2 regions of the Lysinibacillus sp. UBA5994 genome follow, and region 2 is predicted to be linked to the other one. Evidence: a T-box and tRNA genes for the amino acid it is inferred to sense, from the RefSeq annotation. Region 2 holds a T-box; the other holds one or more tRNA genes.
The links. A T-box is a leader RNA that pairs with one kind of tRNA and senses whether it is charged. The one in region 2 lies ahead of argS (arginine--tRNA ligase), so its partner is inferred to be a tRNA-Arg.

Region 1: it encodes a tRNA-Arg, which carries the amino acid that the T-box ahead of argS (arginine--tRNA ligase) is inferred to sense. The anticodon was not compared.

What each region holds. Positions count from the first base shown of each region.
Region 1 covers NZ_DJAU01000002.1:185,500-201,273, forward strand. The annotation lists gene B3D98_RS01185 (LemA family protein) at 1-388, opposite strand, end outside; gene B3D98_RS01190 (spore coat protein) at 522-1,136, shown strand; gene B3D98_RS01195 (amino acid ABC transporter ATP-binding protein) at 1,187-1,909, opposite strand; gene B3D98_RS01200 (amino acid ABC transporter permease) at 1,906-2,616, opposite strand; gene B3D98_RS01205 (basic amino acid ABC transporter substrate-binding protein) at 2,703-3,500, opposite strand; tRNA gene B3D98_RS01210 (tRNA-Arg) at 4,000-4,074, opposite strand; gene clpP (ATP-dependent Clp endopeptidase proteolytic subunit ClpP) at 4,384-4,974, shown strand; gene B3D98_RS01220 (HPr family phosphocarrier protein) at 5,029-5,286, opposite strand; gene whiA (DNA-binding protein WhiA) at 5,399-6,346, opposite strand; gene B3D98_RS01230 (gluconeogenesis factor YvcK family protein) at 6,412-7,407, opposite strand; gene rapZ (RNase adapter RapZ) at 7,412-8,305, opposite strand; gene B3D98_RS01240 (NUDIX hydrolase) at 8,315-8,782, opposite strand; gene trxB (thioredoxin-disulfide reductase) at 9,131-10,075, opposite strand; gene B3D98_RS01250 (tetratricopeptide repeat protein) at 10,238-11,761, opposite strand; gene hisIE (bifunctional phosphoribosyl-AMP cyclohydrolase/phosphoribosyl-ATP diphosphatase HisIE) at 11,852-12,469, opposite strand; gene hisF (imidazole glycerol phosphate synthase subunit HisF) at 12,466-13,227, opposite strand; gene hisH (imidazole glycerol phosphate synthase subunit HisH) at 13,221-13,853, opposite strand; gene hisB (imidazoleglycerol-phosphate dehydratase HisB) at 13,850-14,449, opposite strand; gene hisD (histidinol dehydrogenase) at 14,454-15,728, opposite strand; gene hisG (ATP phosphoribosyltransferase) at 15,771-15,774, opposite strand, start outside.
Region 2 covers NZ_DJAU01000026.1:205,339-221,112, forward strand. The annotation lists gene B3D98_RS09105 (LCP family protein) at 1-651, opposite strand, end outside; gene msrA (peptide-methionine (S)-S-oxide reductase MsrA) at 826-1,347, shown strand; gene recQ (DNA helicase RecQ) at 1,409-3,181, opposite strand; gene B3D98_RS09120 (TcaA NTF2-like domain-containing protein) at 3,189-4,292, opposite strand; gene B3D98_RS09125 (CynX/NimT family MFS transporter) at 4,547-5,722, opposite strand; gene argS (arginine--tRNA ligase) at 5,854-7,527, opposite strand; T-box leader at 7,572-7,791, opposite strand; gene B3D98_RS09135 (FAD-dependent oxidoreductase) at 7,873-9,759, opposite strand; gene B3D98_RS09140 (ABC-F family ATP-binding cassette domain-containing protein) at 10,360-11,964, shown strand; gene B3D98_RS09145 (metallophosphoesterase family protein) at 12,094-12,813, shown strand; gene B3D98_RS09150 (amidohydrolase family protein) at 12,871-13,617, opposite strand; gene fabF (beta-ketoacyl-ACP synthase II) at 13,819-15,054, opposite strand; gene B3D98_RS09160 (TetR/AcrR family transcriptional regulator) at 15,081-15,638, opposite strand; gene B3D98_RS09165 (DinB family protein) at 15,719-15,774, opposite strand, start outside.

The DNA of each region.
Region 1 (15,774 bases), on a different contig from region 2:
CTGCTAGCTCATCCATTAACTGGCGGAAGTTTGCATCTGCCTTTAAGTTTGGGTAATTTTCTACAACTACTAGTAAACGACTAAGAGCGCCAGTTAAAGCATCATTGGCAACAGCTTGCTCCTCTGGTGAGCTTGCACTTCCCATTTGTGCACGTGCCTCCGTAATATTCGCTATCACCTCTTGCTCATGATTCGCATAGCCTTTCACAGATTCCACTAGATTGGGAATCAAATCATAGCGACGTTGGAGCTGATTTTCAACTTGTGCCCATTTAGAATCAACATTTTCCTCGGCTGTCACCAGACTATTGTATTTAGGTATAAATAATAAGGCGATTACAACAAGAATGATGACAATTATTCCAATTGGTCCAAGTAACTTTTTCAATTTTAATCCTCCTTGACTTGCTTTTCCTTCTATCTTTAGTCTACATTTTTACCTTTACATTTATACCGTATGAAATTGAATTGACACGACATACTAAATACTGCAACAAAAAATTATTGAGGAGGCGTTTTTTTTGTCACAATCGTTTTACAATGAATCATCAAACCAAACAAATTTAAATCAACAACATAGCCTAAATCATGGTGGACATGAAATGATGGACATGCATGAAACAATTGGCGAAATTATTGCAGGTATGAACCAAGCGATTATTTTGCGTCCCCATGTAAAAGATCCTGAATTACTCAACATTTTGGATCGCCAATATAATTTCACTCTTGGTATGTACAATACGATCGTAGAGTCCTTTAAAACAGGACACGATCCATCTGTTCCAACAGGACGCTACCAAATGGAAACAGGAAATGATTTCAAATATGGCCTAAATCCTGGTCAACCAAAAAAGCCGATGCAAAACGCTAATGAAATTAATGATGAAGCTATTTCTGGATTTTTACTTGGAGCTCAAAAAGGAGCAGCGAAATGTATGACAACTGCTGCGTTGGAGACAACAAACCCTGTAGTTCGTCGCGTTGTTGCGGATAGTATTCCTAACTGTATTGAAATGGGATACGAATTATCCATTTATCAAAATAAACACGGCTATTATCAGGTGCCTCAGTATTCCCAACAGGATATGCAAACGATGCTGAATGCATTCGACACAACATCTAATCCCCTTCATTAAATAAGAAAAGCACAAAAAAGCGAACGAGCATGTCGTTCGCTTTTTCAGCTTTATAATACTTTTCCTAAAAACGCTTTCGTACGGTCGCTTTGGGGATTGCCGAATAGTTCCTCTGGAGACCCTTCTTCTACAATATAGCCCCCATCCATGAAGACTACTCGATCACCTACTTCACGAGCAAAGCCCATTTCATGTGTCACAACTACCATTGTCATCCCTTCAGCTGCTAGATTTTTCATAACATCTAGCACCTCTTTTACCATTTCAGGGTCAAGTGCTGAAGTTGGCTCGTCAAATAAAATAGCTTTTGGCTTCATTGCTAAGGCACGAGCAATCGCCACACGTTGTTGCTGACCACCTGATAGCTGCTCAGGATAATTATAGGCCTTGCTGTCGAGCCCGACCTTTTTTAATAGCTCATGTCCTAAAGCTTCTGCGTCTGTACGATTCATTTTACGAATTTGCATAGGTGCCATCGTGACATTATCGATAACCGTCATATGCGGGAATAAGTTAAATTGTTGAAACACCATACCCACTTCAGCGCGAATTTCATTGATATTCGTTTTAGGATCATTAATTTTTACATTTTCAATATAAATAGCACCATCCGTTACTTCTTCTAACATATTGATGCAACGGAGAAATGTACTTTTTCCTGAACCAGACGGCCCAATAACACAGACAACTTGTTTTTCTTGAATTTCATAATCGATTCCTTTTAATACTTCAAGCTTGCCAAAGTATTTGTGTAGGTTTTCAATTTTTATCATCTAGCTTCCCGCCCTTCTACCTTAGCTTTACGAGGGACATAGCTATTGCTAAATCGTTTCTCGATAAATGCTACAATCTTCGTTACACCATATGTCAACACTAAATATAATAATGCTGCAACGATATACGGTTCCCAGAAGCGGAAGCTTGCACCAGCTACGACCTTACTAGCGTATAAAATATCTGGTGCTGCAATTACAGTTACGAGTGAAGAATCTTTTAATAATGCAATAAATTCATTGCCCAATGGCGGAATCATACGTCTAAATGCTTGAGGTAAAATGACCTTACGCATCGCTTGGTTATGCGTTAATCCAAGAGAGCGAGCAGCCTCCATTTGCCCTTTTGCAATACTTTGAATCCCTGCACGGAAAATTTCCGCATTATAAGCAGCACAGTTTAAAATAAGCGCTGTAATCCCTGATACCATATAACCTAAAGAATGACCAAAAATTGTTGGAATAACTGCTAAGTGAATTAACAAGATTTGTACAAGCATCGGTGTTCCACGGAATAAATCGATATATAGTTTAGATGGCCAATAAATCCATTTTTTACTCGATAATTTTCCAAGGCCTAAAAATAGTCCTAATAGAATACCGCCAAAATAACCACTAAGTGTCAAAATAAGTGTTACGCCAATACCTCGTATAAACATATCTCGGTAGTTCCAGACAATGTCCCAGCGTAAGTCAAAGATGTCCATCCGAAAACCCCATTCCCCTTTAAATTACAATTAATAAATGAGCTGTTAGCAAAGTTACTATGTTAGTAGCATCATTTCATTCATTTTTATTGAAAATCAATGCCTGTAATTTCTTTTAATTTACCGTTTTCTTTAATCTTTTTAAGACCTTCGTTTAATTTATCTAGCAATTCTTTATTCCCTTTTTGAACCATGAAGCCATAGTATTCTTTTTCGAATGCATCATCTTCAATTACTTTTAGTTTTTGATCTGGGTGAGCTTTGATATATTCATAAACTACTGCATTATCTCCGATAGCTGCATCAACATTACCATTTAGCATCTCTTGGATAGCGATTGGCTGACTTTCAAAAGCCATAATATTTGTACTTGCTTCCCCTTGTAGCTTTTTCGCTGCCATATGACCAGTTGCATTGATTTGTACAGATACTTTTTTATCTTTTAATTCATCAAGAGATTTAATCTTTGAATCTTCTTTCACAACAATTAATAACTGAGACTCATAATACGGTTCTGTAAAATCAAATGATTCTTTACGCTCTTCCGTAATTGTGATTCCAGAAGCACCGATATCTGTTTCACCGTTCTTAATTGTTTGGAACACTGGCTCCCATCCAATATTATTCCACTCAACCTCAAAGTCCATCTCATCTGCGATAGCTTGTAGAATATCGACATCAATCCCTACAATTTTCCCTGAATCGTCAACAGATTCAAATGGTGCAAAAGTTGCCTCAGTACCTACTTTGTAAACTTTTTTGCCATCTCCACCATCTTCTGAAGATGAGCTACCTGAAGATGCATCATCTTTTGTACCACAACCTGCAAGTGCTAATGTTAAAGCTGCAATAATCATCAGTAACATCCAACCTGTTTTTTTCATTGTATTTCCCCCTAGTTCGATAATTTTCCGAATTACGTATTATTTTTCGCAATTCGGAAATGTTAGACTATTAGGTCAATTATATTAACATTATAGTATTTAGACAACAACTTTTCGCATAAAATTAAATATTTTTTCATATAAATTTATAATAAATTCATATAATTTGAAAAAACATGTATAAATAACAAGAAAATTAACCTAAAACTAATATATATACAATAAGAACCATGCCAAATTTCGATAAATTTAGGCAAAAAAAAAGAATCCCCTCAGATAGGATTCTTTTTTTTCGACTATTACTAGTCTCACGTACAGTATGTTCACTAAAAAATAATTTGGAGTTGTTGCTTTTTTGAAGGTTTGAAAGGAATAAATAGGGGAATAATGCCAACTAGGACAGTATTCCCTTTATTCTTCCTCTCGATCTCCAGTAAGCAGGCTGCTAAACTACTTATTAGGAGATGAGCTATAACAGTATATCAATTGATCAGTAAAATGGCGCCCTCGGAGGGAATCGAACCCCCAGTGCAAGAACCGGAATCTTACGTGTTATCCATTACACCACGAGGGCAAAAGACACAAAAAAAAAGTACTCACTCTAGGCTTACGAAAAGCATGATGTAGATAACCCTCATTTTTGAAGCATACCTGCAAAATAGTGTCCTGTACTTTAAACCTTATAACCTTAATCATTATACAAGCCTATCCTATATAATTCAACCATAGAATGCAAAAACAATTTATTTTTTTTAATTTCACTTTAGCAGGGTTAATATTTGACCTTCCCTGACTATAATGTGTATGATAAGGATACAGCTGAAATACAAAGGAAAATTTTCAGCAAAGGTATTCGAATTTAGCTTTTTAAGGAGGATTTAACATGAATTTAATTCCTACAGTTATTGAACAAACTAGTCGTGGTGAGCGTGCATATGACATTTATTCACGTCTACTTAAAGACCGTATTATCCTTTTAGGAAGTGCTATTGATGACAATGTTGCTAACTCCATTGTCGCTCAGCTTCTTTTCCTACAAGCAGAAGATCCAGATAAAGATATCTCTCTTTATATTAACTCACCTGGCGGATCCATTACGGCTGGTATGGCTATCTATGACACAATGCAAATCATTAAACCACAGGTACAAACAATTTGTATTGGTATGGCTGCATCAATGGGTGCTTTCCTACTTGCAGCTGGAGAACCCGGTAAACGTTTTGCCTTACCAAATGCTGAAGTCATGATTCACCAACCACTAGGTGGTGCACAAGGTCAAGCGACAGAAATTGAAATTGCTGCTAAACGTATTCTATTCTTACGTGAGAAATTAAATGGCATTTTATCTGAACGCACTGGTCAACCACTTGAAGTCATTGCAAGAGACACAGATCGTGATAACTTCATGACTGCTGAACGTGCAAAAGAATACGGTTTAATCGATCATATTATGCACCGTAGCGATAATAAATAAAAAATAGAAGGCATCACAGAATTGCTCTGTGATGCCTTTTGTATTTAATGAATGTTAATCTTCATTTTCAATAATTGTTGCCAATGCTGTAACCGCTTGCTCAGCATCGTTACCTTCACTGCTTAAAGTCACTTCGGTACCTTTAGCAACTGCTAAGCTCATAACACCCATAATGGATTTGGCATTTACTTTTTTCTCATCTTTTTCTAGAAAGATATCAGCACTAAAACGATTTGCTTCTTGCACAAATAGTGCTGCTTGTCTAGCTTGTAGTCCTAATTTTAATTTAACCTGGACTCTTCTCTCAATCATTCTCAAAACTCCCCTTCACTACCGTTCATCTATTAGTTTTATCTTACCTTACTTACTGCAAAAGAACAATAAGCGATTACGCATGACATTCATACCTGAAAAGTATGATAACTTAACCACCTATTTTTTCACCACGCCTTAATGCATCCGCAATCTCATCAATTTTTCTCAATCGATGGTTAACACCTGATTTACTAACCGTTCCACTAGATACCATTTCACCAAGCTCTTTTAATGTCACATCTTGGTATTCAACACGGAGACGTGCTATTTCACGAAGCTTCTCCGGTAGTTGATCAAGACCAATTGAATTTTCAATAAATCGAATATTCTCAACCTGCCGTAATGCTGCTCCAATGGTTTTATTTAAATTGGCAGTTTCACAGTTCACAATACGGTTGACACTATTACGCATATCTCGCAAAATCCGAACATCTTCAAATTTCATCATAGCCTGATGCGCTCCAACAATATTAAGGAAATCTGAAATTTTTTCTGCTTCTTTTAAGTAAGTTACAAAGCCTTTTTTACGTTCAATTGTTTTGGCATTGAGTTCAAATTCATTCATCAAATCCATTAATGCCTCACCATGTTCTTTATATAAAGAATAAACCTCTAAATGATAAGCCGATGTTTCTGGATTATTGACGGAACCTCCTGCTAAAAAGGCTCCTCTTAAATAAGCTCTTTTTTGGCCGCTCTTTTGAATGAGCTTTCTTGAGATAGTATGGTTAAATTGAAAGTCGTCTGAGATGATTTCTAAATCAATTAATAGCTCACGCGCTCCTTCTCTTACACGGCATATATACACATTATTTTTTTTCAATCGCATTTTCTTACGAACAAGTAATTCAACATTGTACGGATACAATTTTTTCATAATCGTATATAGTCTTCTGGCAATTGCAGCGTTTTCGGTTTGCACGTCTAAGCTTAGTTGTTTATTTGCAAAGGATAATGAACCATTCATACGAATTAGGGCAGAAACTTCTGCTTTCATACAATGATTGTCCGCTTCTATTTGTGTCAATTCTTTTTTTGTTTCAGAAGCAAAAGACATATCACGCCCCCCTTTCAATCATGATTTCTATGTATATGTTCATCTTACCATATACAATAAAGCCATTATGTTTCTATTATTGGTCCTCTTACTTTTTGATGGTAAATATCAGCATAATCTACCAGCCATTCTGCAACATTTGTAGCATTATGTCGAACCGTTCCATCTGGTCGAATTGTAGCAATGTCTCGTTTGATAACTTCTAAACCCATACTTTCAAGCTTTGCTACGTCAAATGTTACTGGTTCCGCTCTTTCTTCTTTATACAGTTCTTTTACAGGGTTAGGGAGTTCTTCATCATTTACTAAAATGGAATCGATAAAATCATGGCCAACATGCTTATGTATGGCTGTTACATGATCGCCTGCTGTATAGGAAATGGTTTCACCCTTTTGTGTCATTAAATTACAAACATATATTTTTCTTCCTTTAGCCTTAACAACTGCTTCACCTATTTCCTTAACAAGCAAATTCGGAATAATACTTGTATATAAGCTTCCTGGTCCTATTAAAATATAGTCTGCACGAAGTATTGCACGAATAGCTTCTGGCAACGGTTGCACATTTTCAGGTACTAAAAAAACGCGATTAATGCGTTTCGTCGCTGTCGGGATTTTTGATTCTCCCTCGATAATTGAACCGTCCTCAAGCACAGCATGTAAGGTGATTTTTTTATTAGCTGCTGGAATAACTCGACCATGAACTTTTAAAACCTTTCCCATCTCACTGATAGCATGATTGAAATCACCAGTAATATCAGTAAGGGCTGTAAGCATTAAATTCCCTAAGGAGTGACCTCGTAAGTCTTCAGATGCCGAAAAACGGTATTGAAACATTTGCTCTACAAGGGGCTCAATATCTGATAATGCTGCAATCACATTACGTACATCGCCAGGCGGTGGGATATCGTAATCATCACGTAAACGACCTGAAGATCCACCATCATCTGCTACTGTTACAATAGCAGTAATATCAAATGGGTGATGCTTCAGACCGCGAAGTAACGTGGAGAGCCCTGTGCCACCACCAATTACCACAAGCTTTGTTTGCTTTTTCCCCATTCACTCATTCCTTTCTACGATTAATATCACGATGCGTAATAACCGTATTTTCCTTGCCCGCAAAATATGCACCAAAAAATTCTGCTAATGTCACGGAGCGATGCTGGCCCCCAGTACAACCAAAAGCAATAACAAGCTGTGATTTACCTTCTTGTCGATAGAGAGGAATCATAAAGTCTAATAAATCCGTCAGTTTTTGTATAAGGATTTGCGTATCTTCCAACGCTAACACATAAGAAGATACCTCTGTTTGAAGACCCGTTTTTGGACGTAGCTCCTCCACATAGTATGGGTTTTTAAGAAAACGAACATCAAACACTAAGTCCGCATCAATCGGCATACCATGTTTAAAGCCAAAGGACATAATGTTAACGGTAAAAATAGTATCTGCCTCACTTGCAAATTCTTTTACGATTTTTTCACGTAATTGCTTTGGTTTCATGTTAGATGTGTTATAAACAAAATTGGCACGACCCTTTACTTCAGATAAAAGTACTCGTTCCTGTTTAATTCCATCTAGAGGTAAACCATTCACTGCTAATGGATGTGCACGTCTCGTTTCTTTATACCGTCTGACTAATGTGGCATCATCTGCATCTAAAAATAAAATACGAGCAACAATATCGCCTTCTTTTAGTATATGGTCTAATGCGCCAATTAGAGCATCAAAAAAGTCTCCTCCGCGCATATCCATTACTGCTGCAATTCGGGTACTGTTTTTACCAGAATCTCTTAATAAGGTTAAAAAAGTTGTAAGTAACGCAGGTGGTAAATTATCAATACAGTAATACCCTAAATCCTCAAAGCTTTGAATAGCTACTGTTTTCCCAGCCCCAGACATTCCTGTAATAATAACCAATTCATGTGTACTTTGTTGGCCTTCAACCACCACTGTCATGCAACTCCTTTATTGTTCTTTTGAAATTTGTATTTTCTGATGAAGTAATTCAAAATTCGTTGTATAGTCAAACGTGCCATACTGAATGCCTGATTGCGAAACAGCAAATTGTAAATTAGTTCGATCTCCTTCAGCCATTGGCAAATGTGCTAAATCCTCTACTGGGTGCCATGCAAGTTTGCCTTCTCTTGTTTCTTCGAATGGTACTCCATCTACATCCTTTGCAACAAATGTATAGAGCATCCATTCATCCACTACGTCATTGTTTTCTTTAATGATCATCGTATAAACACCCTTTAAATGAACATGTAAAGGTATGACGTTTGTCTCTTCTTGAAACTCTCGAATAGCAGCCTCGAAGATTGACTCGCCACTCTCCATTTTCCCTCCTGGAGCTACATACCAGCCTCGTCTTGGTTTCTGAAGTAATAATACTTTACCGTCTTTTACGGCAATTAAATTTGCAATTCTTTGCATAGGCACACCTCTAATCACTTTTGCATTCTACTCTTCATTATAACAAGACCTTGTAAGTTTTGTCCTCATTTACAACTCTTGTACGTAGACAATTAACAATTTAGTTCTATTCAAAGATAACCATTTCATCTTGGGCGAAATTTACGTTTATCGTGATATTATTATTTGATTTTTTACACATAAAAAAGTAGGTTGCTCCCACCTATTGGAGGCGGAAACAACCTACTAAACAAAATAAAAGGGGGATTGCTAATTACATTTTTAATCATACACCTTTTATATGTCATTCAAGTTACAGCAATATTAAAACCACATTAAAATTGTATTTTTTTCCTTAAAATAGCCCTATTAGGCATTAATTTTCTCTAATAGCTCTTCTACATAATGTTGAACAGCTTGCGCGGCAATACTACCGTCACCAGTTGCTGTTACAATTTGACGAAGTGATTTTTCACGAACATCTCCAGCTGCAAAGATACCTGGGATTTTTGTTTCCATCGTTTCATTTGTCAAAATATAGCCAGCCTCATTTAAAATACCTAATGACTCAAATGGTTTCGTTAACGGAAGCATACCTATATAGACGAAAACACCATCTGTAGCAAATTCAGATTCTGTACCATCGACAGTTGATTGTAGTGTTACACTGCCAACTTTACCATTCGCTTCATTAATTTCTTTTACAGTTGCATTCCAAATGAAATCAATTTTTTCATTGGCAAAGGCACGATCTTGGAGAATTTTTTGTGCACGTAATTTATCACGACGGTGGACAATTGTCACTTTATCAGCAAAGCGAGTTAAATAAACACCCTCTTCAACAGCTGAATCTCCGCCACCTACGACAACTAGATTTTTTTGTTTAAAGAATGCTCCATCACATACTGCACAGTAGCTGACACCACGGCCACCAAGCTCTTTTTCACCAGGCACACCCATTTTTTTATACTCAGCACCAGTGGTGATAATAATGGCACGTGTTTTATATTCTTTTGCACCTGATTTAATTGTTTTATATTCTTCTCCATCGATGATTTCCGTTACATCACCATAGGCATATTCAGCACCAAATTTTTTAGCATGCTCAAACATTTTTGTAGAAAGCTCTGGTCCTAAAATTGTCTCAAAACCTGGGTAGTTTTCTACTTCTTCTGTGTTTGCCATTTGTCCACCAGGAATGCCACGTTCAATCATTAAAGTAGACAAATTTGCACGAGATGTATAAACAGCAGCAGTCATCCCAGCAGGACCTGCACCAATAATTACTACATCATAAATTTTTTCTTCCGACATAAATACTTCCCCCTAAACAGAATACTTTTTATCTTCATTCAACCAATACATATAACGTCATCTATAGAAGAAGATCAATGACGCTAAGGAAAAATTGGTGATAGCGTTAGTATGTTCATCGTATGTGAAAGTATAAAGTTATTCAACTATGTTGCTCACACATTAATCATGACTGTTTGGCAAAAACGTTAAGATTTCGTCAATATACTTTGATAAAGTAGATACAGAAACTCCATATTGCTGCGCAATTTCCTTTTTTGTCACTTTAAGCATTTGTGAAGATCTGAATAAATAATCATTTGCTCCTGCAATTGCTGTTGGATTTGTAAAACGATAATTTTCTATTAAAGCTTGTTCACATAGCACAAACCACATTTGAAACAGCGGTACAATTAATGATGATAGCTTTCCATATTGTTCTAATAAAATTTCTGAGACCTGTACTGATCGTAAAAAGCTTGCTTCTACTTTATTTTTCTTATCAAATTCATGTCCAAGTGCATAAGCTAAAAACAATTTTTCAAAAGAGCCTAATTGTTCAATATTAATCCATTTCGGATGGGCGATAATTTCTTGCTTATGCGCTGTACCTTTCAGTAAAAATAAACCAAAAATGCGCTCACTCGTATAAGTGCTCTCTAATTTTTCAACGATAAAATCACGATCATGCTCCAATGCATCAAGTCCAAATTCATTTTCTTGTTGGCGCCAAGGTTCGAAGCCCTCTTTGTCTGGGTCTAGCTCTAGAAGCTGATCCCACGCACTTTTCGAAATCTCCTCATGTCCTGAGAAATAAGCAGCATGTGACAGCCAAAAGTAAAATCCTGCATCTCCTACATAGCCTCTCTTTTGCATGCTGCGCAACCATTTATAGGCTAATTCATATTGGCTGATTAAGGCTAAGGTAGCACCAAGTTTATAACGATGCTCCCAAGTATAGGGTTGAATTTTAACAAGAACATTTAACAGTTCTTGTAAATCATCTTCATTTTTTTCATAATACGCAATTACCGTTAAATTGCATAATGCATGTAGATTGCCCTTATTTTCACGTAGCACTGTATGCAAGAGAGCCTTTGCTTGCTCTTCTTCTCCAACATAAAAATAAGCGAGTGCTAGATTATTATAGGCTGACCAAAATGCTGGTCGATCTTCAATTAAATCTTCTAAAATAGTAATAGCTTCAGGAAAATCTCCCTTTTCCATACAACGACGAGCTTGCTCCTGACGATATAAATCCTCACCAGAGCCTTCAAGCTCTTCAAAATCATCTTGCTCAAAAGCGACAAACTCTAATATTTCTGCTGCTTCATCGGCATAAGCACCCTCAGGTTCTAGCTTTAAATATTCTTCTGCAAAGCGTTTTGCATCATGCATGATGCCTACACACCCTGATACTTCTGCCATGTAAAATATGATTTCTGGATTATCTGGATCAATTTGATAGGCGCGACGAAGTAGGTCATACGCTTCCTCAAAACGTTGACCTTCTAACTCTACTATGGCTAACTGCAAGATAATCATTGGATCGTCGGGACTTAAATCTACCGCACGCTGTAAATATTTATAGGCTTTATTCATTTGTCCACTGTTCATTGCTTGAATTGATTTCTTATAATAATAGTCGCCTGTTGGAATGAACGACACTATATTCGATTGAGTCTCATTTTGACGTTTCTTTTCCAATATATTTCCTCCGAAACAAGAAATAAGGAACGTATTCTACGTTCCTTTACACAGTAACTCCTATTATACCACACAATCAATAATATGCTGTTATTTCTCCTCGTGACGTTTTTCCAACACATGCAGAACATCATAAATGCTTACTTTTTGTTCTTGTAATAATACGAGTAGGTGATAAATTAAATCAGCTGCCTCCCATTTTACTTCCTCAGCATCTCGGTTTTTGGCACCAATGACCACCTCTGTTGCTTCTTCCCCAACCTTTTTACAGATTTTATCAATGCCCTTATCAAATAAATATGTAGTGTACGCTCCTTCTGGCATTTCCTGCTCTCGCTTTTCGATGACACGAGCAAGTTTAGAAACGATGTCCACAGAGCCTACCTTCTCTTTTTGCTGAATAACCTCAGTGAAGCAAGAAATTGTCCCATTATGACATGCTGGCCCTGTCGGTAGAACCTCCACTATTAAAGCATCTTGATCGCAATCCGCTTTGATTGAAACCACCTGTTGTGTATGGCCACTTGTTGCTCCCTTATGCCAAAGCTCTTGACGGGAACGAGAATAAAACCAAGTTTCCCCTGAGTCAATTGTTTTAGCTAATGACTCCTTATTCATGTAAGCTACTGTTAATACCTCTTTTGTATTGGCATCTTGTACTACAGCTGTAACAAGACCTCTCTCATCAAATTGAATGTTCTCTATCATCTTACTGCCACTCCTTTTTCACGTAAGTATTCCTTTACTTGCGCTACACTTGTTTCTTTATAATGGAAGATAGAGGCTGCTAGTGCAGCATCTGCATCTACCTCTTGTGCTAATACTTCGTAAAAATGTTTGGCATGTCCCGCTCCACCACTAGCAATCACAGGGACTGTCACAGCTTCACGCACTGCTTTGGTTAAGGCTAAATCAAAGCCTGATTTTTCTCCATCTTGATTCATACTTGTTAATAAAATCTCACCAGCTCCTAAGCGTACAGCCTCTTTGGCCCACTCAATGGCTGACCAAGGGGTTTTGTTGCGACCACCATGTGTATAAACCATCCATGTGCCATCTTCCTCACTATAGCGAGCATCGATTGCTACAACAATGCATTGTGCGCCAAAGTAATCAGAGCCTTCCTGTATAAGGGCAGGTCTTTCCAGCGCGGATGTATTCACTGAAACTTTATCAGCACCTGCTCGTAAAATACGCTTCATATCATCCAACGTACGAATACCTCCGCCAACAGTAAAGGGTATGGCAAGCGTAGCCGCTGTTTGACGAACGACATCTACCATCGTTTCTCGACCTTCATGTGATGCAGAAATATCTAAAAATACAAGCTCATCTGCTCCTTGTTCATCATAGAACTTCGCAAGCTCCACGGGATCTCCTGCATCTCGGATAGAGACAAATTGTATACCTTTTACAACACGACCTTCTTTCACATCAAGACATGGGATAATACGTTTTGTTAGCATGCCTTCACACCTTCCAACCATTGCTCTAATAAATAAACACCTAATTCCCCTGATTTTTCAGGGTGAAATTGCATGCCAGTCACAGAACCATTCATCACAATACCAGGTACTTGAATGCCGAAGTAATCAGCATAGGCAACAAGCTCTGATTCTACGATATCTGTTGCATAAAAGGAGTGAACAAAATAGACATGCTTCGCTGATACTTCATTGTGTAACCATGCAGGACGATTTGTCACAATTAGTTCATTCCACCCCATATGTGGTACTCTGTATGCTTGGCCCTCTTGGCTACCACTAAAGCGTTTAATACACCCCTTGAAAAACCCTAGCCCTTTTGTTGGGGTTACTTCATCACTTTGCTCGAATAATAATTGCATACCTAGACAAATTCCTAAAAGTGGACGGTTTTCTCTTTGTGCCTTCTGTAAATATTGATCTAAGTTTGTTTCAGCTAAACGCTTTCTGGCATCAGGGAATGCACCCACCCCTGGTAATAAAAGTGCGTCAGCTGTATCTAATGCCTTCTCATCAGCAGTTATAATAACTTCACAGCCTAGCCTTTTTAATGCCTGCTCCACACTAAATAAATTACCCATTCCATAATCAATGACACCTATTTTCACGTCAACAGCCCCTTAGTCGATGGTACGCCTTTAACACGCGGGTCAATTTCCACTGCGGCATCAATCGCACGTGCTAATGCTTTGAAAATTGCCTCAATAATGTGATGTGTATTTTGTCCATAAGGTACAATTACATGAACATTCATCCTTGCCTCAAGGGCAAATTTCCATAAAAATTCATGCACTAATTCTGTATCAAACGTTCCTACTTTTTCTTTTAATGCTGGCACACGGTACTCTAGATGAGGTCGATTCGAGCAATCGACCACTACCTGAGCTAGTGCGTCATCCATCGGTACAAAGGCGTTACCATAGCGTTTTATGCCTTTCTTATCACCAAGTGCTTCTCGAACAGCCTGTCCTAATACAATACCAAGGTCCTCTGTTGTATGGTGATCATCAATATAAGTATCGCCATTTGCATGTATTGTGCCGTTAAATAGTCCATGCTTAATAAATAAGTCAAGCATATGGTCCATAAATCCCACGCCTGTTTGGATATCTGCCTTGCCTTCACCATCTAAATCAATTGCTACAGAAATTTGCGTTTCATTCGTTGTACGCTCTATCTTTGCATATCGTTTCTTTTCTGTCATCGTCCTATTCCTTCTCCCATCCACGTGATTCCACTGCACGAGCATGGCCCTCTAAGCCTTCCATACGCGCTAAACGTGCAATTTTTGGTGCGTTGTCTCTCCAGGTTTTTTCACTATAGTAAACAATACTTGATTTTTTCACAAAATCATCAACATTTAAGCCACTTGCAAAACGAGCCGTACTATTAGTTGGAAGTACATGATTGGTCCCTGCAAAATAATCACCAACTGGCTCAGAACTATACCGACCTATAAAAATACCACCAGCATGTCTTATTTGCTCAACTAACGCCTCCGCATTTTCCATCACAATTTCTAAATGCTCCGGTGCTAATGAATTAATGGCTTCCACTGCATCTGCCAATGTTTCAGCTACATAAATCACCCCAAATTTCTCTATGGAAGCACGAGCTACTTCTTGACGCGGTAAGTTCAGCAGCTGCTTCTCTACTTCCTCAGCCACTTTTTTGGCTAATTGCTCTGAGGTTGTGACAAGAATTGCACAAGCTAGTGGATCATGCTCTGCTTGAGATAAAAGGTCTGCAGCAATTTCATCAGGATAGGCTGTGTCATCAGCCAGCACAGCAATTTCACTCGGTCCCGCAATCATATCAATGGCTACTTCTCCAAATACCTCTCGTTTGGCAAGTGCCACATAAATATTTCCTGGACCTGTTATTTTATCGACTGGGGGAATTGTTTCCGTGCCATAGGCAAGTGCAGCTATTGCTTGTGCCCCACCAACTTTATAAATCTCATCAATCCCTAAAAGGTGAGCCGCCACAAGTACACCTGCTGGTAGTTTCCCATTTGGCCCTGCAGGTGAAGTAATAACAATACGTTTCACCCCTGCAACCTGCGCTGGTATTACATTCATCAAGACTGATGAAGGGTAGGCTGCTGTACCCCCTGGAACATATAGTCCTACTGCATCTAAAGCTGTTACCCGTTGGCCTAACCAAGAACCATCTCCCAGTTCTAGGTGATACCCTGAACGTATCTGTTGTTCATGATAAAAACGAATATTTTCTGCTGCTTCCGCTAAGTCCTTATATAGTTGAGGATCGAGTTCACTTACTGCTTCTTGTATTTCTTCTTCAGAGACACGTAAATTTTTAGGGACATAGCCATCCCATCGCTCAGTATAGGTGCGTAAAGCCGCATCTCCCTGTGTCTTAACATCCGAAAGCACTTGTCGTACAACTTTTATTTGTTCTTCATTTCCTCCTTCAAGTGGTCTTTTTAAGGAAATGCCTTTTTCAAGCTTTGTTATTTTCATAGGATTAATCCCCTTTAGTCCTTCATATGTAGCTACAAATGATTAC
Region 2 (15,774 bases):
ACGTGCAACACGCCCAAAATCTCCTTCTGCATCATGACGGAAACGCGCATAACCTAGTAACTCCTGTCCATTTAAACGATGAACACCTTGCTTTAACTCTACCCCAATATTTTCAGACATGTCCTTTTCAACATCCATTTCCACACCATTTGGCGCTAAAATATCCACTAAGGATTCAAAGTTTTTAAAATCAATTAGTGCATAGTGATGAATCGGTAGGCCAAACATATTTGTCAATGTATCCTTTAATAGCTGAACACCGTCTAGGTAGTAAGCTGTATTAAGCTTATAGGATTGATAGCCTGGAATATCCGCGTAAATATCGCGCATAAAGGATACGAGTTTAATGTCGTTGTTTGCTTTATTCCAGGATAATACCATCATTGTATCAGTCCGTGATTTTTCCTCTCCACGTGTATCGACCCCTAAAATCAAATAGTTTTCGATATCCCCTTTGATGCTATCACCCGTAAAATCCTCCTGTGCAACTTTGGTGTCGTTGGCTAATTCAAGTCCGCTGCGATATTGCATGACCGAATAGCCCACAATCACAATAATACACAATAGTAATAGTGTAAAAAATGCTCTCCCTTTACGTAATCGACGCTTTTTAGGACGTTGGGAGCGTCTCGTATAATCTTGCTCTTCCATAACAACTAACTCCTCTATTTTGATATAGTTAATGTAACGATTGATTAGCTAGAAAGTTTCATTATAAAAAGGATCTATTCCATGTTTTTCTATCTAAACGTTATTTTACACCCATTTGCACAGTTTGGCGTAAAACAATGCTATAATATTTTCACAAAAGAAAGGATGATTCAAATGATAGAAAAAGCGACATTTGCTGGCGGCTGTTTTTGGTGTATGGTCAAGCCATTTGTCGAGTGGGACGGTATACATAAAGTCACTTCAGGCTATATGGGTGGCCACTTAGAAAACCCAACCTATGAAGATGTCAAAAAAGGAACGTCAGGTCATTTAGAAGTAGTCGAAATCGAATTCGACCCTGCTATTTTTAGTTATGAGCAGCTCCTTGATATTTATTGGATGCAAATTGACCCGACGGATGCGTATGGACAGTTCCATGACCGTGGTGAATCCTATACTACAGCAATCTTTACCTATACAGATGAGCAAAAGCAAATCGCAGAGGCATCGAAAGAAAAGCTTGCCAATAGCGGACGCTTTGATAAACCTATTGTAACCAAAATTCGCGATGCTGAACGCTTTTATCCAGCAGAGGATTATCACCAGGATTATTATAAAAAAGAGACAGCACACTATCAGCAAGACCGTGCCGTTTCTGGGCGTGATACGTTCATTGCGAAGCATTGGGAAAAATAATATAAAAGAGGTGTCTCCAGCTTGTGGGACACCTCTCTTTTATACAATAGCAACAAATTTATTAAACAGAGGCTTCCAAAAACGATTGTAGTGCGTCAAAGAAGCGTTGACCATACTTCTCATATTTTACTTCGCCTATACCACTCACCTGTCGTAAATCCTCCAGTACAGTTGGTCTCTTATCACATAATTCACGTAACGTTTTATCAGAAAATACAACAAATGGTGGGACCTTTTCTTCGTCGGCAATCTCTTTGCGTAATACCCGTAAGTGTTCAAATAATGGATCATTATCCACCAGCTTCTTCACTGTGACAGCTTCCTTACGCATGACCTGTCGATTGCCAAGCAGCACTTCCTTGCCTTCAGCAGATACATAAATTGTAGGGAATGTACCGTGCTTCACGGCCAGCAAGCCCTCTGCAATTAAAAATTCGATAAAGTTGGAGACATCCTTTGAGGTATATTGTCCTTTTAAAATGCCATAGGTCGATAAACGGGCAAAGCCAAATTCAGCGATCTTTTGATTTTTAGAGCCAATTAGCACCTGTGCCACCATGGTCTTCCCGAATTTTTGTCCCATACGCACAACACAGGCCAGCACCTTTTGCGCATCCTCTGTCACATCTGTCACTGCTCGCCCGTCAATACAGTTACTACAACGCCCACATGGCTCCTCCTCAACTTCTCCAAAATACGCTAAAATCGCATTCTGTAGGCAGCCCTCAGTATGGCAATAATCGACCATTGTTTGTAGTTTAGCTAGCTCCTGTGTAATACGAGCCTCATCCTGTGACTGTTCGATAAGAAAACGCTGTGTTTGAACGTCCCCTGAAGCATACAATAAAATACAAGCACTTGGCAGACCATCTCGGCCAGCACGGCCCGCTTCCTGGTAATAGCTCTCCATATTACGAGGCATTTGATAATGCAACACAAAGCGCACATTACTTTTATCAATACCCATACCAAAAGCATTCGTTGCCACCATGATACGTGCCTCATCTTTTAAAAACCGCTCCTGCTCAGCCATTCGTAAGTTCTCTGATAGACCTGCATGATATTTCGCAACGTCTTCACCAGAGCGACTCAGCACATCATAAATGGCATCCACAGCTTTTCGAGTAGCTGCATAAATGATGCCCACTTCCTGTTTATTTTGTTGTACATAATTTTTTACATAACGTTCTTTATTTTCACCAATTAACACCGAAAGTGCCAAATTCTCACGTGAAAAGCCTGTCATGACCGTTGCCTGCTCATCAATCGCTAACAATTGACGAATATCATCACAAACCGTTGGCGTTGCAGTAGCTGTCAGCGCTAAAACAGTGGGTTTTTGGGGCCATAGCGTAAAAAGCTTGTGGATCGAACGATAGCTTGGTCTAAAATCATGCCCCCATTGCGATATACAATGAGCCTCGTCAATCGCAAGTAATGGGACAGATAAATACGACAATGCTTGAAGAAACGTAGTACTTTCCAGTCGTTCAGGTGCAATATAGAGGAGCTTTAAATAACCCGCACTAGCAAGCTGCATGGTTTCATCCACTTCCTGTGCCGTCAGCGTACTATTAATATAGGCTGCTGGAATATTTGCTGTACGTAAAGCCTCCACCTGATCTTGCATCAGTGAAATCAGTGGCGAAATCACGATGGTTAACCCCTCAAGCATTAGCGCTGGAATTTGATAGCAAATGGATTTCCCTCCACCTGTTGGCATGACACAAAGACTTGACTGCCCTCGTAATGTTTGTTCAATAATCTGGGCTTGTCCTTGCCGAAAGGTATCATAGCCAAAATGATGCTGTAGCATTTGTCTAGCTTGCTCCATGCAAAATTCACTCCTTGTTTGTGAGACCAAGTAGCTTGTACTCGCCCTGTTCATTTTTTTCTAACTCATACAACATGTTGGAGTAGGCAAGTGCCTCCTGTCCAGCAGCATTCGTCAGGATATATTCCGTTTTAGCCTGTACGATAAGACGCTGTCCCTCTACACGAATTGCCTGAATATCCGTGTTTGAGAAATGAATTTTGGCTTGCTTGGAAGCATAATAGGCAACCATACTAGCCAAGGTTTCCTGTATAGCCTCTGTCCCGACAATCGGTTTCAAAACACTTGCATCCTGGGTTGTCACAGCCCCCTTTAAATACTTGTGAAACGTATCTAAAAATAGCATAATTTCATCGGTATTATACGCAAATATATTTTCTCCATATTGTTCGATTGCTTGCTGTACAGCTTCTTTATCCCCTTGTTCAATATAGGGGTATAAGTTTTTCGATTGGGAAAGTCGTACACTGGCTGTCATGCCCTCCTCAATCCATTCATCGATGGATGCTTGGAATTCCTTTATAGGCAATATGTATGGCTGCGACGCTCCTTGCTGTTGTCGATTAAAATATAATCCGACAATGGCTCCGTTTTCAGCCTCCATGACAGGGCTTCCTAAAGGTATCGATTGTTCCGCTTTTATATAATAAGCCGCTACTTTATCTTGGTATTTTTGAATCGTATAGGGTAAGCCATTCACATAAACAGCTAGCTGATTTAGCTCACCTTCATATAAATTAGGCACTTGCACATCCGCTTGATAGGTTACTCGTAGCAGGGCCATATTATAGGCTGTTGACATGACATGAATAGTCGCTGCTACCAGCTTGTCCTGACCAAATTGAACGAGGGCAGTTGGTTTGGAAGCCACTAGTGCGCCATTCGTTAAAATATACAGTTGATCATCCTGCTGCCTGATAATAATGCCTGCTCCAACACCATACTCTCCAATTACTTTGACCTCTGGGACAATTTTTTCCTGTTGCTTCGTCACAGCTCCCTCTGTTTCCACCTCTGCCTTTTTATTTTGAAACCATCCTGTCCCTATTTGACTGTCACAGCCTGCTACCAGAAAAGCTGCCGCTCCTAAAATGAGCACTTTTTTATACATACCTTCACCAAAACTTTCTATTCTACATTCTCTCTTCTCTATCATAATCAAGGACTAGTAATGTTTCAAGTTTACATAATATTATTATTGGAAAATTAATATTAGAAAAATGCAGCAACTTCCCTAAAGTCATTTCTTTCTACCCATTAATATTGATGGAAGACAAAATTTGCTGTGAGGATGGAAGGATATTATACCCTCAAAATAATTTTCACATAAAAAGACATGTGCAACCTGACACATGTCTCTTACAATCATTTTTTTCTTAATAGTCCTGTCGTTACTAGAATGCCGAGCATTAATAATACAAAGATCAGATACGTCCATGTATGGTTGCCCGTTAGGTCATAGCACACGCCTATTAGAATGGGGATAATGGCACTTACCATAAAGCCACCTGCCAGCACCATAGATGACCAACTAGTGGCCTCCTGATCATTTTTGGCTTCATCAAGAGGCAACAGTAGTCCTATTGGAAATAGCCCGCTTAGCACAATACCAATTAATAAAACAGCCAGCCATAGGTAAATACCCGCTGTCAGCCAGAGTAGCATAAATCCAATCACGCCGACAAAGCTAAACACTAGTAGCCAGGCCATTCGACTTGGCCATTTTTCCATGAGAATTGGTACCGCCATATTCCCTATCATTTGTACAATAGACATAATTGTTAGCATAGCACTGGATGCCTCTAATGACAGGCCTTTGTCCTGCAATAGCGGCGTAAGCCATGACATGATTGAGAAAAAGAGTGATGTTTGTAAACCAAAGTACAGTAAAATTACCCAGGCACGTCTAGATGTCCACGGATTACGGACTTCTTCTGACGTAGTTACTTGTTGGAGCTGCTCGTTGTGTTCGGATGGAATTGCCGCTAGCCAGATAACGAGAGCAACTATAGCAAGGATTGACCACATACCAAGGGCGATTGTCCAGCTATTACTAAAACTCTGATAAAAAGTCACGGTTAAGGCTGCACTTAAAGTAGCCCCTACGCCTATACCGAATGAATAGATACCGACTATTGTCGTAAAGCGTTCTGGAAACTTTTTCTTAATATAAGCATTTAGGATAGGACCAATCATTGCAATCGCTAAGCCTGCCGCAAAGCTTGTCACGATGAGCAAGAGATAGCTTGCTTGGAAAAAGCGTAGCCCATTCGCGACGACAAGGATGGCCACTAAAAGGGTGATAGCTGATTTCGTGCCCATTTTTCGCTGAAGCGGGACAGCCAAAGGTGCGAATAATCCCATACAAAAAACGGGGATAGCTGTGAGAAAGCTCATGCTTGTATTCGAGACTTGTAAGGATGTCATGAGGACATTAAAAAGCGGTCCTATTCCCGTGACAGCTGGCCTCATATTAAGAGCGACAAAAAATATACTAATGACCACGAAGGTGAGTGATAATGTCCAATGTTTTTTAGCCAATTGTTTGATCCCCTCTGTTATTACGCAGCCTTCATTTATGAAAAGCTTGCATGGATTCCTCTATCCTTTTATCATGTTTTACGATGGTTGGTCAATGATTGGACAGTTTACCTTTACATGGATAATGCTTCTTACATATTTTCAGGTGATTCGATACCTAATAAGGCTAATGACTCTTTTAAAACAATAGCAACACTCTGACATAATGCAAGACGGGATGCTTGCTGTTCATCTTCTACTAATATTTTGTACTGTGCATAATATTTATTAAATAAACGTGCCAGTTGTAAGGCATATTTCGCTATTTGGGACGGATCAGCCTGCTCAAAAGCCATAGCTACCGTTTTAGGAAACTGTTCTAGTAATAAAATAATCGGCCAAGCCTGCTCTCCTAAAGATTTGAATAGCATATCTTGAGTCGGAGCTTTCTTTTTATCTAAAATAGAGCAAATACGTGCATATGTATACTGTACATATGGCCCTGTTTCGCCTTCAAAATTCATCATTTGCTCGATTGAAAATTCAATATCGTTGAGACGATGGGATTTTAAATCATTAAAAATTACCGCTCCAACCCCCACTTGCTTTGCGACTTGCTCTTTGTTAGGTAGAGAAGGGTTTTTCTGCTCCATATTACGCTGTGCCGTCGTTATAGCTTCTGCTAGTACATCAGCTAATAACACCACTTTACCTTTACGAGTCGACATTTTTTTGCCATCCTTCAGCATCATGCCAAATGACACATGTTGCAGATTCTTTGCCCAAGGATAGCCCATTTTTTCGATGACCTGAAAAAGTTGTTTAAAGTGGAGGGACTGCTCATTGCCAACAACGTAGAACATCTTTTGGGGCTGGTAGTGCTGTTGGCGATACAGGGCTGCTGCTAAATCACGCGTCGCATAAAGCGTGGCTCCATCCGTTTTCGTTATTAAACATGGAGGCATCTCCTCCATCTCCACAACATACGCACCTTCTGATTCCACAAGGAGCCCTTTTTCTTTTAATTCTGTTACAACGGACGGCATTTTGTCATTGTAAAAGGCTTCACCTATAAAGGCATCAAAATGAATTCCTAATAGCTCATATATTGTTTGAAATTCTATGAATGACACATCTCGGAACCATTGCCATAATGCCTGCGCCTCTTCATTACCGTCCTCCAATGCTTTAAAGGCGGCACGAGCCTGTTCATTGAGCGTTGGGTCTTGCTCGGCCTCTTCATGAAACTTCACATAAATCTTTAATAACTCCTCTATCGGGGAAGCCGAAATAGCTTGTTTATCACCCCAAAGCTGATAAGCAACAATAAGCTTGCCAAATTGTGTACCCCAGTCCCCTAAATGATTGATACGAATGGCTTGATAGCCATTTTTTTCTGCAATATTTGCTAAGGCATTACCGATGACCGTTGAACGTAAATGTCCCATCGAGAAAGGCTTGGCGATATTAGGAGAGGAAAAATCCAAGACGACCGTTCCCATCTTTGTTGGCGTAGTACCATATTGTTGCTTGTCGCGCAGAATCTTGCGTAACACCTGTTGCGTCACCTTTTGTTGATCAAGAAAAATATTGACATAGCCACCAACAGCTTGCACACGCTCGATACTGTCATGATTTAATTGACTTGCTATCTGTGCTGCGATACTTTGCGGTGATTTTTTCAACACTTTTGCTAGAGTAAAGCATGGAAAGGCTACGTCCCCTAGCTCCAAGCTTTTGGGTTTTTCTAATAATGACAATATGTCCTCTCCTATTATTTGCTGCTTTAATGCGACTGCTATACTGTCGGCGATTTGTTGATTCATTTTGCTCCTCCTCCTGTTCAAATAAAAAAGCCCTCGCCTCTATAATTAGAGACGAGAGCATGATAATCCCGTGGTACCACTCTAGTTGCCATGTCACATGACCACTTTCCGTTGTTAACGAGGTGACGCCCCGCTATTCTCTACTATTTGTTCGAGAATCTTCTCCAAAGTGCGCTTCATTCATGGTTCCTGCATTAGGCTCCCACCATCCCTAACTCGCTAGCCAGTCATTCCATCAATTACTCTCTTTTTCATCGAATTTTTTTATGATTTTGACATATATTACAGGACTTTCTAATTGGCGTCAACCCTTTTTTACGTTGCCGTTTCAGCAAAAAACGCTCCTCACAAGGAGGAACGTTTTTTTTCTACATAATGAATCACATCAGCCATAATCGCATACATCTCTTTTAATTTTAATTTCTTATTATCAGAGACTTTCTTCGCTACTTTCTCCGTGACAATTCCTTTTTCTACCAATGTATCCCAGCTAGTCGCATTGGATTCACCGATGAGGACGTCAGCCAAATATTGAGCTAACTCATCTCGCTCAATAGCTTCATCGCCTTGATTATAAACTTTATTGATGACAATTTCGAGCTGGTCCTTCATTCCTGCTGCACTTTCTCCACCAGCACGTAGCATGCTCTCTTTTAACATTTTAGCAAACTTTATTTTCGTCGCCTTACTGTCTACTTTTAGGTCATTATCATAGCCGCCCACAACAAGGCCGTAATTAATGAGGGTTTGAATGGCTTCATCATACCATTCTCCTTGATATGGATACTCAATTGAAAATGAATCAACATAGGCACCTTGTTTAGCTAATTGCTTTCGTAATGTAGCGATTAATGATTTATCCTTACTCATGTCTCTAAAGGTTACATCGTGCTTCTGTGCAAGAGCAGCCGCAGTCCCAGCCGCTTCACCTGTCACCATCCCTGTTGGAACAATACGTGCACTACCAGCTGCAAGTGATGAATAACCAGCAGAGCGTCCGACAACCAGTAAGCCATCAATATCCTTCGGTACTAAAGACCGGAAAGGAATAGCATATTGCTTTGGTGCAGCGATCACATAGCCATAATCATGAGGCGTTTGCGCTTGCACATCGACTGGATAAGAAGCAATGCCAATGCTATCCCACTGATCACTATTTTTCCACAGGTCTGCCATTGGTAATTGATACTCTGCCCAAATATGTCTCGTTTCTCGGACGTAGAGTTCTTCTGGATAGCTGACAATTTCAGCCTTTTCAAACCCTGGGAAGTTTGTTTGTAAATATTTTAGAATGTGTAACGTTTCTTTCTTCCCAGCGACAATCGCCGCTTGTTTTGAGGATTCATTCAAGCCATCAATACCAAAAATCTGTAAGGCATTGATGAAATATTCATCATCTACACGAGCTAAGTTTAACCCTCGTAATCTTGTACCCTCTTGTAATGGCTTGTATTCATCATGTAGCTTTGTAAAGCCCCACATCACCGTATGATTTAAATTAGCACCGCCAAATACACCGGAATTAGCCGCTTTTTTGACTTCATCCCAATTGACATTTTTTAAATGTAGCATTAAAGTCACAGCCATACGCTTATCCTTTATGCCAATATCTTCTCCGCCCACAAAGAAAGGAACGCCCGACAAGGCAGCAAAATCAGCATCCTGTGTAGCATCTATGAATGATTTCCCCGTCACAACATATGTACCGTACTCATTTTTTAATTCCACAGACGTTAATTGTTGTTGTTTGACATTTGCTTTCACAACCTCGGTTTGCACGGATAACGTTAAGTTGGGCTCTTCATCGATTAGCTTTTTAAAGGCTGCCTTAGCACCTACAATGCCAAAAGCGTCATTCCCTCTAACAAGCTCATGCCATTCCTTAAATATTCCCTCACTAATCGAGTTGTTATGGCCATCACGAGGAATGTCGAGGAAATTCAGCATACCATATGTAAATAATCCACCTAACTCTTGTCGTTTTTCGACCAGCAATGTTTTCGCACCATTTCGAGCAGCAGCCACAGCCGCAGCCACTCCCTCTGGCTCACCACCGATGACAATAACATCATATTCTTCCTCTATATGTTCAATTGGTTCTGGCTTTTTATACTCATCTACTAATTTATTGTATGCCATAGAGTTTGTTATTTCTTTAATAAAATAGTAGCTACCAAACCCAACTAAAACTACTATTACACAAGTGGCTGTCCATAATAAGCCCTTACCCATAATATACCTCCAATTGTTAAAATTTCCATCGATGTGTTTATTTAATCATCATTCCCGCCACAAGGGCTGAATGTCCTAGTTGAACGCAGGCATAGCATATCATTACCACAAACGAATAATTCTTTAGCTTACAGCATTCTTATATGAAATTATCATCAAGATAAATGAATGAAATCATTTATGAGGATTGTGATGTTTTTAGTCTAACTTTAGCAACATCTATCTAGTATAAATGAAAGAGCCACGAATAGCTGGCATTCAAAACGGGGATGGGCTTGTGGGCACCAGTGATGATTTACTTGATATATAAACAGTCAGAATCATTTTAGACGAAACCTTTGTGAATAAGCAACTAAAATCCCCGTGGTAAATGATGTCATTTTTCTATTCTTTTTCAAAAATAGTTAATCACACTACAATATAGACGCCTCACTCTCAAAGAAAGTTACACCAAATTTAGATTTTTTATTGTATCTTTATTCAGTTTATGTTTAACAAAAAATGTGGAAAGAACGCCAAACCTTGATTTAATAATGTTTATAGACTATGGAACATATTTCATGCTATACTAGAGCCATTGTGAAAAAAGGAGGAACTTGCATGATTCAAGTTAGTAATGTAGGTCTTCGCTATGGCGATCGTAAACTATTTGAAGACGTAAATATAAAATTCACACCAGGCAATTGCTACGGTTTAATTGGGGCAAATGGTGCTGGTAAATCAACATTTTTAAAAATCCTTTCTGGTGAAATTGAAGCGCAGGAAGGAAATGTATCGATGGGTAAGGACGAACGTTTATCTGTCCTGAAACAAAACCACTTCGAATATGATGAGCATACAGTGCTCGACACAGTTATTATGGGGAATAAACGCCTATATGACGTGAAAACAGAAAAAGATGCTATCTATGCAAAGGAAGATTTCTCCGATGAGGATGGCATGCGTGCTGCAGAGTTAGAAGGTGAATTTGCAGAGCTAAACGGTTGGGAAGCTGATTCAGAAGCGGCTACACTATTAAACGGTTTAGGTATCTCCGATGATCTTCATTACATGCTAATGGGCGATCTTGAAGGTTCTGACAAAGTTAAAGTATTACTGGCACAGGCACTGTTTGGTCAGCCTGATGTACTATTACTCGATGAGCCTACCAACCACCTTGACTTAAAGGCAATTCAGTGGCTGGAAGAGTTCCTGATTAACTTTGAGAATACAGTTATTGTTGTATCCCATGACCGTCACTTCTTAAATAAAGTATGTACACATATTGCGGATTTGGACTTCTCTAAAATCCAATTATATGTAGGGAACTATGATTTCTGGTATGAATCTTCTCAATTAGCACAAAAAATGGCACAAGATCAAAATGCGAAAAAAGAAGAGAAAATTAAAGAATTACAAGCGTTTATCGCACGTTTCTCTGCCAATGCTTCTAAATCGAAGCAAGCAACATCTCGTAAAAAAATGCTGGATAAAATTGAGCTGGATGATATTAAGCCATCAAGCCGTAAATATCCATTCATCAACTTCCAAATCGGCCGTGAAATTGGGAACGATGTCCTAACAGTAGACGGTCTAACAGCAAGTCATGAAGGCGAAACGCTATTCAAGGACATGCGCTTCTCGATGAACAAAGAAGATAAAATTGTTTTACTTGGTAGCCCAATGGCGAAAACAGCACTTCTTGATATTTTAATGGAAGAAAAAGAAGCGGATGCTGGCACATTTAAATGGGGTGTAACGACATCTCAAAGCTACTTCGAAAACGATCATGACAAGTACTTCGAAGGTTCTGAAAAAACATTAGTAGAATGGTTACGTCAATATTCTCCAGACGATGAAACAGAAAGCTTCCTACGTGGTTTCCTAGGACGCATGCTGTTCTCTGGTGAAGAAGTGAAGAAATCCCCTGCTGTTCTTTCTGGGGGCGAAAAGGTACGTTGTATGCTATCGAAAATGATGCTTGCGACAGCAAATGTTATTTTATTAGATGAACCTACGAACCACCTTGACCTTGAATCTATTCAAGCATTGAACGAAGGCTTAATTCGTTTCAAAGGCGCAATGATTTTCACATCACATGACCATCAGTTCATCCAAACAATTGCTAACCGTGTCATCGAAATCCGTGAAGACGGCTCTATTTTAGATAAGCAGTTAACATATGATGAATTCCTAGAGTGGAAAGATAGCCAAGGCTTAAGCTAAGCTTTACAAAAATCCTCTACCCATAGTGGGTAGAGGATTTTTTTGTCTTTTGTGTTTATATGGTTTTTAAAGGATTAAAAGGATTTTTATTGAATGATATAGTATAGCATTAATGAGGGGGTAATCTTCGTGAAGAAAATTGCAATTATATCAGATATTCATGGGAATAAAACGGCATTAGAGGCCGTATTAAAAGACATTCGCTTAAGAAAGATTGACAGAATTTTTTGTTTAGGTGATTTAATCGGCAAGGGCCCTCAAGGTTCTGCCTGTATAGAACTTATCCAACAGAATTGTGAACAAGTCGTACGAGGCAATTGGGACGTATTTATTCAATCCCCTACTGACAATGATTTTCTCCAATGGTTTAAAGATCGATTAACAGCAAAAGACTATCAATATCTCGGGTCATTACCCTTCCATATTGATCTTGAATTAAATGAACAGCTCATAAGATTTTTCCATGCGTCTCCAAGAAGTGAATTTGAACGTATCCTACCAAATCATCCACTTGAAAAGCGTTTATCTATGTTTGATAATACTGCAGTAACCAATTCAAGCCATTACAAGAAACATCCTGATATTGTGTTCTATGGCGATATCCATACAACTTTTTTACATACATATAAACAAGGAATTCTTTGTAATGTAGGGAGTGTTGGTAATTCACTTGACCTAACTTCTGCTTCCTATGCCATTCTAGATGGAACACAGTCAAACAATGCCATCCAATTTATTAGAGTAGCATATGACCGAGAGGCTGAGCTAATGATCGCAAAAGAACTAGGTATGCCTCAATTAGATCAGTATTATAATGAAATTATGTTTGCCAACTATCGAAATGCTTAGTACCGTCATAATTAAAAAAGAATCCATTTTCATGCCAACATGGATTCTTTTTTATATTCAACGCTGAAAATACCATTGTAGCGCATTCTTGTAGAGGATTTTATCAGCAGCCTGTTGATCAAATAGCTGTTGAATCAATTCCACATCCCCATAATTAAAAGGTCGTTTAGCTCTTGTAGACGGGCAATCTGTTCCAAACATGAGGGCATCTGGATTAGCATTATAAATCGCTTGTAAAGCATGCTTCACATCCAGCTCCACACGACCAAAGCCAGTCGCCTTGACACGTACTCCCTTATCAACAAGCTTTAATAAATGTGGCAGCCCTTCTTCCGACAACCCTAAATGATCGATGGAGATGGCTGGTAATGCTTCAATTGTCGAGGCTATCTCCGGTATTTCCTTCGCATCGATATATAATTCACTATGCCAGCCCACCAAATCATAAACCCGTCGTGCAAAGGTTTCTAGCTGTGATAAATCCTCTGAGCCACCTCGTCTACTATTAAAGCGTAATGCCCGTACCCCATTGTTATGTAAATGTACAATTTCATCATCCGTGACCGTATTAGGTAATTGCGTTACCCCACAAAACGTGGGACCCAGTTGTTTCAATGCTTTTAAAAGATAGGCTTGGTCAAATCCTTGAAAAGATCCTGATACAATGGCGCCTCCCGCTATCTGGAGACTCACTGTGTCCTTTTGATAATCCTCTACTACATAGCTTGGTGGCATATAACCTTGATTTTCGATAATCGGAAAATTAAAGTCAATGATATGAAAGTGTGCATCAAAGATTCGCATCATTTGTCCCCCTTTACCTTTGAATTTACCATACTCTAACTATAAGTTATAATACGAATTTCTAGCTATTTATCATAAGGAAAACTTATTGAATTGCAATAGCTTAAGTTCCTTCTTCTCTTTTCAAGTTGATAAAACAAACGTAAAAAATGGTATGAACGATTAAATTCATACCATTCTTTTTAGCTAATAGCTAATGCCTTATTCCTCAAATTTTTTAAATGCTAGCACAGCATTATGACCACCAAAGCCAAACCCATTCGATAGCGCAAAGTTAACGTCTTGATGAAGCGCCTCATTAGGAACATAGTTTAAATCACATTCGGGATCTGGTGTTTCATAATTGATGGTTGGTGGAATAATGCCATCCATTATACTTTTCAATGTAATAATGGCTTCAATTCCACCGGCCGCGCCAAAGAGATGTCCTGTCATCGATTTTGTGGAGCTAACCTTTAGTTGATAGGCATGATCACCAAAAACGTGTTTAATAGCCTTTGTTTCAGATTTATCTCCCTCTGGAGTACTTGTGCCGTGTGCGTTGATATAATCGATAGCTGACCCATCGATAGCACCCATTTTTAATGCCAGCTTCATGGCATTGGCAGCACCCGTAAAATCAGGAGCTGTAATATGATAAGCATCTGTTGTCACACCATAGCCAACAATCTCACCCAGAATCGTAGCACCCCTTTGTTTGGCGTGTTCATACTCCTCTAGGAATACGATGCCAGCTCCTTCAGACATGACAAAGCCATCCCGCTCGCTATCGAATGGTCGACTGGCCTTTGTTGGCTCTTCATTCCTAGTGGACATGGCTTTCATGCGGGAGAATCCTGCAAAGCTAAGTGGATTAATCGGTGCCTCCGCTCCGCCTGCTAAAATGCCATCCGCATAGCCATGTCGAATCGCTAAGAAAGCTTCTCCAATCGCCTGGTTTCCTGTCGCACAGGCAGAAACAGGTGAAAAGCTTGGTCCTTTAAAGCCCGTTTTGATTGCTAGTATTCCTGCAGCCATATTGCTAATCATCATCGGCACCATAAATGGTGACACCTTCCTAGGCCCTTGATTGAGCATCGCTTGATGATTTTCTAAAATCGTTTCAATGCCCCCAATGCCAGAGCCAATGTAAACGCCTAAACGCTCCTTATCTACCTGTTCCATATTTAAATTGGCTTGTGTCAGAGCTTGCTGGGCAGCGGCAACAGCATATTGCACAAATAGATCATATTTACTGATTTCTTTTTTATCCATATACAGCGTTGCATCGAAATCCGTACTCGTCCCAGCAATTTGCGTATTAATGCCGCTAAATGCCTCCCCTTGAATTTTTTGAATCCCTGATTCTCCTGCCTTAATATTCTCCCATAAGGCTGATACCGAATTACCTAACGGGGAAACAACACCATATCCAGTAACAACGACTCTTCGTACCATGCACATCGCTCCTTCTCGTTCATGTCTTACTTTAACAGTTCCTTTAATTGCTCCAGCATCTTTTGAAAGAACGCTTCTCCTACAACACGTTTATATTGTAATGCCCCTTTCGTACTTGAAATAAGTAATACAGCTAGAGCCTCCAAATCATTAGTAGCTTGGAGTGCGCCCTGTTGTTTAGCATCTTTCAATAGCTCAACAAAGACATCGATTTCCATTTGACTAAGCTGCTGAAGCTTTTCTTGCATTGGTTGCGGTAATTCTTGATAATCCGCCTGTAAAGCTGATATAGGGCAAATGCCGTCTTGCTCTAGAAATTTTATTCGCTGCATAATAAAGGCAAATGGCTTTTCCTCAGCTGGCAAAGTGGACTCCTTCATCAATGTAAAAGTTCTCTCTAATCCTTGTTGAATTCTTTCGCAAACAGCAATCCCTAAGTCTCCCTTCTTCTCGAAATGATAGTGAATACTGGCTTTCGTGACGCTAAGCTCCTTTGCTAAATGCTCATAACTAAATGATGTGAATCCTTTTTCCTGAATATTCTTCAATGTTAATTCTATAATTTGCATTTTTCTATTTGTCATGGCTTTATACTAACTTACTAGTAGGTAAGTGTCAATCTAAAAAATGCAGCAGATAAACGATTTATCTGCTGCTCGCGTGATTATTGCATTTCCTTTGTTGGTCCCATCACGCCAGGTACTGGTAAACCTGCTTGAC